One region of the Paenibacillus sp. P32E genome, then DNA from elsewhere that is predicted to be linked to it. Evidence: riboswitches for the same ligand, from Rfam matches in the RefSeq annotation. Region 1 holds a riboswitch; the other holds the start of a gene.
What was found. Region 1 has a riboswitch for cyclic di-AMP ahead of A3848_RS07635 (NfeD family membrane protein). Riboswitches for the same ligand answer to the same signal wherever they lie in the genome.
Positions count from the first base shown of each region.

Region 2: linked by a shared signal. The riboswitch ahead of A3848_RS21840 (C40 family peptidase) and the one ahead of A3848_RS07635 (NfeD family membrane protein) in region 1 are both predicted to bind cyclic di-AMP.

Region 1 covers NZ_LVYY01000006.1:159,422-163,279, reverse strand. The annotation lists gene A3848_RS07645 (GH36-type glycosyl hydrolase domain-containing protein) at 1-212, opposite strand, end outside; gene A3848_RS07640 (flotillin family protein) at 409-1,830, opposite strand; gene A3848_RS07635 (NfeD family membrane protein) at 1,853-2,425, opposite strand; cyclic di-AMP (ydaO/yuaA leader) riboswitch at 2,571-2,757, opposite strand; partial or broken gene A3848_RS33545 (transposase) at 3,000-3,218, shown strand; gene A3848_RS32820 (InlB B-repeat-containing protein) at 3,330-3,858, opposite strand, start outside.
Region 2 covers NZ_LVYY01000026.1:16,578-20,435, reverse strand. The annotation lists gene A3848_RS21855 (M1 family metallopeptidase) at 1-341, shown strand, start outside; gene A3848_RS21850 (hypothetical protein) at 386-1,183, shown strand; cyclic di-AMP (ydaO/yuaA leader) riboswitch at 1,404-1,542, shown strand; gene A3848_RS21845 (C40 family peptidase) at 1,600-2,028, shown strand; cyclic di-AMP (ydaO/yuaA leader) riboswitch at 2,415-2,558, shown strand; gene A3848_RS21840 (C40 family peptidase) at 2,564-3,055, shown strand; gene A3848_RS21835 (GNAT family N-acetyltransferase) at 3,286-3,771, shown strand.

The DNA.
Region 1 (3,858 bases):
TAGGGCTGCTCCGGCTGCATGAAGGTCTTCGCTTCCAGATTCGGCGCATAGGAATACTTGGCAGGCTCTGGCTGCATAAACTGCGCGACCGCATATCCGCGGCAATTGACGTGAATCATCATCTTCTCGTTCCATAGAAACCCTGAAGCTTTGGGGAGCTGAGTGGGACTCGTCAATTCAACATATTCATTGTCTTGTGTGGCTCTAATCATCATGTATCCTCCCTTTATTCACCCGTTATTCATCCTAAATCACATAGTAGTTTTAGTATAACTGTCATAGAAGAGATAGTACATTGTGGAGTGGTAACGCTCTCGGCAGCAGCAAAATAAGGGGATGTCCCCTAAGTGGGGCACCCCCTGCTGTTCTACAGTAGGAAGTATTATAGTATGGTATAACGCTATAGAATTACTGCTCTTTATTCCGGCCAAGCAGCCCGCTGAGCGCCTCTGTAAAATTCATGCCGGTAAGCGACTGGGTCAATTCAGGAACCTGGGCCATGATTTTAGCGATATCACCGGTGATTTTATTCACCCCGGATGAAGCCCCATCCTGTGAAATCACTGTAATCTTATCGACCTTGGCCAGCGGGGAAGCGATTTTTTCAGCCAGCTCTGGCAGAACTTTTAAGAATTCCACTGTGAGTGCGGCTTGCGTAAACTGTTTGTACGCTTCGGCTTTCTTCTCCAGTGCCCCTGCTTCCGCCGCTCCAGCCAGTTGAACAATTTCTGCGTTGGCTCTCCCTTTCGCCAGCTCTGCTTCCGCTGTTGCCAGCCCCCGTTTGGTCGTGGTGGCTGCCTCTGCTTCCGCCTCAAGAATCTGCCGCTGCTTGGCGGCTTCCGCTCTCATGATCGTAGCTTGGTTCTCCGCCTCAGCAGGCTTGATCACCGTTGCCTCCAGCTCCTTCTGTCTCAGCTCAACTTCGATTTCCCGGACGGTCCGGTTCGCCTCCGCTTCCATCTGCGTGATCTTGACCTGCTCGGTAACCAGCGACTGCTTGATTTTGTTCTGCTGTAATTCGTATGCAAGATCCGCCTGTGCTTTCTTCACTTCAGTCTCCAGCTTAAAGTCCGCCTGCTTAATGTTCAATTCCTTCTCAAACTGAGATTCCTTGGCGCGGGCGGCAGTTCCTGCTTCAATGGTGGCCTGATGCGCATTAGCTTTGGCAATGGAGGATTCTTTCTCCGCCTCGGCTTGCTTGATCTGAATGTCGCGTTCCGCTTCCGCCTTGGCGATGCTGGCATCCCGCCGGATGCGCTCAATTTCCGGAACCCCCATATTGTCGATATATCCTTTGTCATCCGTAATTTTCTTAATGGTGAAGCTGACTACCTCAAGTCCCATCTTGTCGAGGTCTTCCGAGCAGGTCTCCCGCATCTTGCTGTTGATTTCGTCAGGAGTCTTGAGAATGGATTCCACTGTTAATTGTCCGATTAAGCCGCGCAAATGGCCTTCCACCGAATGCAGGATAATCGTCTCGCGGTCTTCCTCCGGCCGGTCGATAAACTGCTCACTGGCAGTCAGAATAGCGGTAGGATCGCTTTTTATCTTAATCTGAGCCACCGCCTCCAGGTTGAGCTTGATGCCTTGCTTGGAGAACATCGCCTGCGCCGGGATGACGTCGAAGCTCATCAACATCATAGAGATGGTCTTATTGTTCTGGAAGCCGGGGATGACGAATGTCCCGCCGCCCTGGACCACTCTTTTGCCGCCAAGGCCGTACACAATCATCGCCTGATTGGGCGGAACCTTTTTATAAGAGTTCACGATACTGAACAAGGCCAGCAGAATAACAACAACAATTGCCGCGATTACATACAGAATAACCATTCGGATTGACACTCCCCGTGAATTATAATTGATCGATATCCCTCTCGAAGAGGGTGACTGCCGCCATTCCTTTGTTCACCTTCAAAATAATAACCCTGTCGCCTTTATCAAGCTGCTGGCCGGATTCTGCCCGTACTCCAATGGAGCGCATGGTTCCGTGCAGTACATATTTCATTTCCCCGACCGCCCCATCCGCTGCAGGGATACTGATGTACCCGAGCTGCCCTGCCTGCTCGTAATCCAGTTCATTCATGCTGCTGTCATACCGGGTCATCACCCGGGCCAGCACCGCATACATCACACAGCCCAGAAGCAGAGCGAGCACGGTACAAATCAGCACCACTGCGAGCATCCTCATTTCGCTGAACCGGGCAAGCACGTAACCTGTACCGCCCCAGACTGTGACAAACACCATCAGAGGGAGTATGGGTACAAAGCCGGGTCCACCGGCATCGCCGCCGCCCGCATGCAGATGACCCGCCAGGCCATGCCCATGAAATCCGCCGCTGAGGAGGAGTATTAGTCCAACCCAGAAGCACACGATAAATACAGTAACGATAAGAATCCCCCCTTTGAAGCATTTATAATAGAGCATTTTAAATAACCCTTAATGTCTCTAATTATCGTTGTTATGAGATTTCTAGTTCCTTGTACAGACTGCCTTTCCTTCCTGCACACACAACAAAAAGACCACAGAAGCGGCAGGGCTCTCCGTGGTCGGTTAATCGATCATGGCGCTCATCCTCTCTCTTCGAGGCTTACGGGGTTAGCTGACGGATTCGGGCAGCGAGATTGCCCTACCCTGCCACAGCGGCTTTTCAGCACGCAGCAGGGATTCACCCCGGGTGAGCGGCAGCTGACTGTGCAAAAGCCGCATTCACCATTGGTTCCCCCGTTCCCAATTACGGAATTCAGCCATATGAGAACAGTTAACTTACATTCGGTTGTTGATTTGAATCTTACGCCTGTGGGCATTTATTGTAAAACGTCCGGGATGACAAAAGAAGCCAAAAACGCCTCCCCTCCGCGAATGAAGGCGCATTCTTTGGTTTCACTCTTATTCGGCCGATGATTTGCTCACTGTTGCTCCATTTCTCGCAAGCTGTCCCAATCGTCCAAAGCCAAGGCCGCACGCACTATAAACCTTAGGCGCTTACGGTGTTGGCAGCAGCCGGGAAATTCTACGGAGTGAGAAAGGTTACGCTTGGCCGTGCGTCAAATGACGGAACCGGAAAGTGTATTTGGACAACTGCAACCGGGGCTTCCGGCGATTTCTACTTCGCGGTATGGAGAAAGTGACGCTTGAGGTAGGATGGCTTTCCCTTACCCATAATCTGCTAAAGCAAGCCACCCATGACCAAAAAAACAGAGCAGCGATCCTTCAATAACAGGAGAATCGCTGCTCTGCTCACTTTTTGTGGTTTTAAGAATGAAGAGAACTGCCTTCCGCCATAGAAAATCCACTTTTGGGCCAGCCCCTTTTTTTCGGAGAACCGGCATTAGTTAAGTGAATCCAACAGCGTCTTCAATTGCGGGTTGAGCTTCAGCGCATTCAGGATGATCTGCAGAGCTTCTGCGCGTGTGGCGTTGCTCTTAGCATCAAATTTCCCATCTGCTTTGCCGTTTATGATACCAGCTTGTGCTTCAGCTTTGATCTCGTTTGCTGCATAGGAACCCTTCAGGTCATTGAAATTGCCTTTGGTGGTGTCCTTCGTTACGTTGTTAAGGTTTAAGATGCGGGACAAAAGGATAACCATTTCCTCGCGGGTGATTGTTTTATCTGGCTTGAACGTAACATCCTCGTAGCCGCTGATAACCCCTGCCTCTGCAAGCTTCTCGATGGCGCCTTTCGCCCAGTGACTGCCAACGTCCTTAAATGCAACACCAGTATTGTTGCCGCTTTTGATATCGAATACCCGACTCAGAATCACTGCAAATTCAGCGCGCGTAATCTCACCATCCGGCTTGAACGTACCATCGTTGTAACCTTCAATCACATGGAGCTTTACGAAAGTATCGATAGTTTTT
Region 2 (3,858 bases), on a different contig from region 1:
CCTTTCACAAAGGGAGCGATATAGATAGCCTTCGCTATGATTCATCAGTCGCCGTGAGCAACAAAGGCAGTCAGTATGGGGATGTGCCAGTAAAGTTCACCTTTTCGGATGGATATACCGTTCAACGGTATTGGAATGGAAAAGACAAGCAAACTACCTTTCAGCTGTCCTACAAAGCGCCGCTGATATCGGCAGAGATTGATCCCGAGCACTCCATCCTGCTGGAGAATAAGCATCTGAATAATTTCAGACTCGCGGAACTGGAACCTGACACGCTCTCACGATGGACGCTTAGCATGACCAACCTGATTGAAAATCTGCTCGGAACTCTTGTCTGGTGAGGTGAAGGATTGTGAAAAGATCGATATCCCGCGGCTGGCACAGCATGAAAGAGCAATTTTATATACTGATTCTGTTGTTTATCTACCGGCTGTTCTGGGGCTATTTCATGTACAAGTTCGTTAAAAGCGCCGTAGTCCCGGTACTGCTGCGTTATCCCGATCAGGATGCGGGCGGCAGCGGGATAGGCAGGCTGCTGTATTATGTGGAGGGCCAGCTCGCACTGGGTTCCGATTCCGGTGTTCAGCACTGGCTTTGGATGCTGCTGGCGCTAAGCGCATTCAGACTGCTGCTCTCCCCATTCATCCGCGCAGGACTGCTCCATGAGCTCCATCAGGAGCGTAAGGGGGAGCGCGGGATGTTCTTTTTTCCGGGTATGCGTCTGTATGGGCTTCCGGTGATGCTGTTCAGTCTTGCAGAATGGGTGCTTACAGCCCTGCCGCTGTATTGGCTTCTTCCCAAAATGTACAGACTGCTGTTAAGCGGAATTCTGGATTATAAGCTATTGCTGAAACTGGTGCCTTACATTCTGGCCTGGCTGCTATATCTGTTCTTCATCCGAAAAGTACTGCTGTACATGCAGTTCGGGTATACGGGTGGTACAGGCACTTTCTCTTCTCTCTTGGTGTGTCTGAAGGTGATCCTTCCTTCTGCGGGATTATCTTTTGTGATGGGAGCAGGGAGTTTGATCATGATGCTTGCTTGCGGAGCGGCATCGATCTTTTGTCCGGGGATGCCGGCACTTCTGCTTCGGCAGTTCTCCCCCCTTCCCAATACACTGTTCAAAATGTGGGGAATCGCCGCTCAATACCACCTTTGGTCCAGTAAATCATTTCCACAATAATTAAGCCGCTCAGCCGGCATAATAAAAGAGTCGCTGCTCCTTGAGGGAGCGGGACTCTTTTTTGAATTACAAAGTGAATAAGAGTATTTGCAAAACTGTAAATCCTCTGGTACAATGGTGCCTGTACTACTAGTAACAAATTTGTAATCTCTAAGATGCAACACATTCAATCACATTAACATTCCAAGCGTTTACTAATTGTCGACACGTCGCTCTTCTGGTGCATAAAACGCCAAATTCCCTGCACCGGGAAGCGGGGGAACCATATTTTGGGTGAATTGACCTCGCTTTAGAGGGGTCATAGGGGAACCTTCTACCGAATCCTTAAGCTAACCTCGCAGGCCTTGGAAGGAGTACATCTTTTGAGAAGTCAGAATTTTAAGAAGAAATGTACCGCAGCCGCACTTGCACTAGTGATGGTATTCACAATCGGAGCTGGTAGCGCTTTCGCCGATTCCAAGATGGATACCGTTATCGCAAAAACCATCGGAACCACCTATAAATTCGGAGGCACTAGCACAAGCGGCTTCGATTGCTCCGGCTTTACCTCGTATGTTTTTAAAAATGTCGGGCTTACCCTGCCGCGCACGTCCAAGGCTCAATTCAGCGTTGGAACTTCCGTATCACGGAACAACCTGCGTTCAGGTGACCTGGTATTCTTCAATACCTTTGGGTCGGGAGTTTCCCATGTCGGCATTTATGTCGGTGGAGGCAGATTCGCACAATCTTCCAGCTCACGCGGTGTAACCATAACTTCGCTGAGTCAAGCTTACTGGGCCAACCGCTACGTTGGCGCTAAACGAGTGATGAGCACTACAGCCTACAAAACTGTTGCCTACGATTAATTGAAGCTTGATCCCCTCACATTACACCTTTACAACTAAATGTAATTTATACGAGCCCGGAGCTGATTATTGCCGTAATCATTTTCCGGGTTTTCCCTTTTCCTTATTCTCCCTTTTACACACTTTTTAGAGTTTCGAAACACCTTTTTGATAAAAACCCCATTAAGATCTTCCATGCAGCTGACTTACGGCGTAAAGAACTCGCGTAAATCAAGCCCTTTTCTCTTAAAAGGCTCAAAAAATATGTATTAATATGCTTTAAGTGATTGCCAAGTGCTTCTGTCTTTGTTACAATTATCGCAGTGAGTTGATAGTAACATTTTTGTAATTATTCAAACCTGATTTACAAAGGTTTTGTCATTGTTTTGATCCGTAAGCTAATCTAATCAACAGTGGTGCCGAGTTCCTTATTCAATTAGGGAAACGGGGGAACCGATTTTGGGTGAATTGACCTCCTATTTACAGAGGGGTCATAGGGGACCTTCAACCGAACCCTTAAGCTAACCTCGTAGGCATTTGGAAGGGGTATTTACTTTTGAAGAAGAAGCTAGCAGCAGCACTACTCAGCTTTTCGATCATTCTTACCATCGGAGCAGGAAGCGCTTTCGCAGACTCTAAAATGGATCAGGTTATCGACAAAGCCGTCGGCACTAAATACGTATCGGGCGGAATTTCGACTAACGGGTTTGATTGCTCCGGATTTACCATGTATGTGTTTGATAAGATAGGAATTAACCTTCCTCACCAGTCCGGTTCCCAGTACCAGATGGGCACTGCCGTATCCCGCGATAACATTAGACCGGGAGATCTCGTATTCTTCAATACAACCGGTAAAGGGGTATCTCATGTCGGCATTTATGTCGGTGAAGGCAAGTTCGCACACGCTTCTTCCAAGCGTGGTGTAACCATCAGCTCGCTGGGTGACAGCTACTACGTCAACCGCTACGTTGGCGCCAAACGAATCATGAGCACAGATGCTTTTCAAGCGGTAGCTTCCGATTCCCAAGATAATGACGATGTGCAATAAGCAGTAATTTTTATAACCGAACAGGCTCTTATCCAGGATTTTTGCCGAAATCTTGGAGGGGGCTTGTTTTTTTGTCTTTATAAAAATTATTTACCCTTCTCGTTATTTGCAAAACATAAAAAACCGCGATTTTTGTAATTTTCTAAAATATATTGTTTATGCGTCGAAATGGAACCGTTTTGTATATAATTATGATATAACGTTTTGTTCTGAAGGGAGGCGGATGGCGGATGATTAGTTCTCCGGTAACTTTTTACGTTGTCCCCATGGAAGTTAATCACGCTGCAGAAATTTGTGAATGGGTATACAAACCCCCGTACAACATTTATGGCTGGATGTCCTGGGAGCAAATGCAGGCTCTGGACATTGAGTTCGGCGATCCCCGGCTGCGGGGTGAGCAATACGTCTCGGTGGTAAACAGCCAAGGGTTCCTCTGTGGCTTTGCACAGCTATTCCCGATGGAAGGTGTAGTTCGGCTCGGAATTGGTATGCGGCCTGATCTATGCGGGCAAGGCATGGGCCATCTGTTCATGAGCGCCATCGTCAAGGCAGCCCTGGCACGATATCCGGAGCGCGAGATAGATCTGGAGGTGCTTACCTGGAACCAGAGAGCCATTCGTGCTTATCAAAAAAGTGGTTTTACGATTACGGATACATATGAACGCCGGACTCCAACGGGCGATAAGCTATTTTATTGTATGGTCTATGATAAATAGCACAAATCATTCGTTTTTTTGTCACAAACGCTATGATAACGCTTTACCTTCTTGTATAATGTAGGAAGCAGCTTACATGGAGGGGAC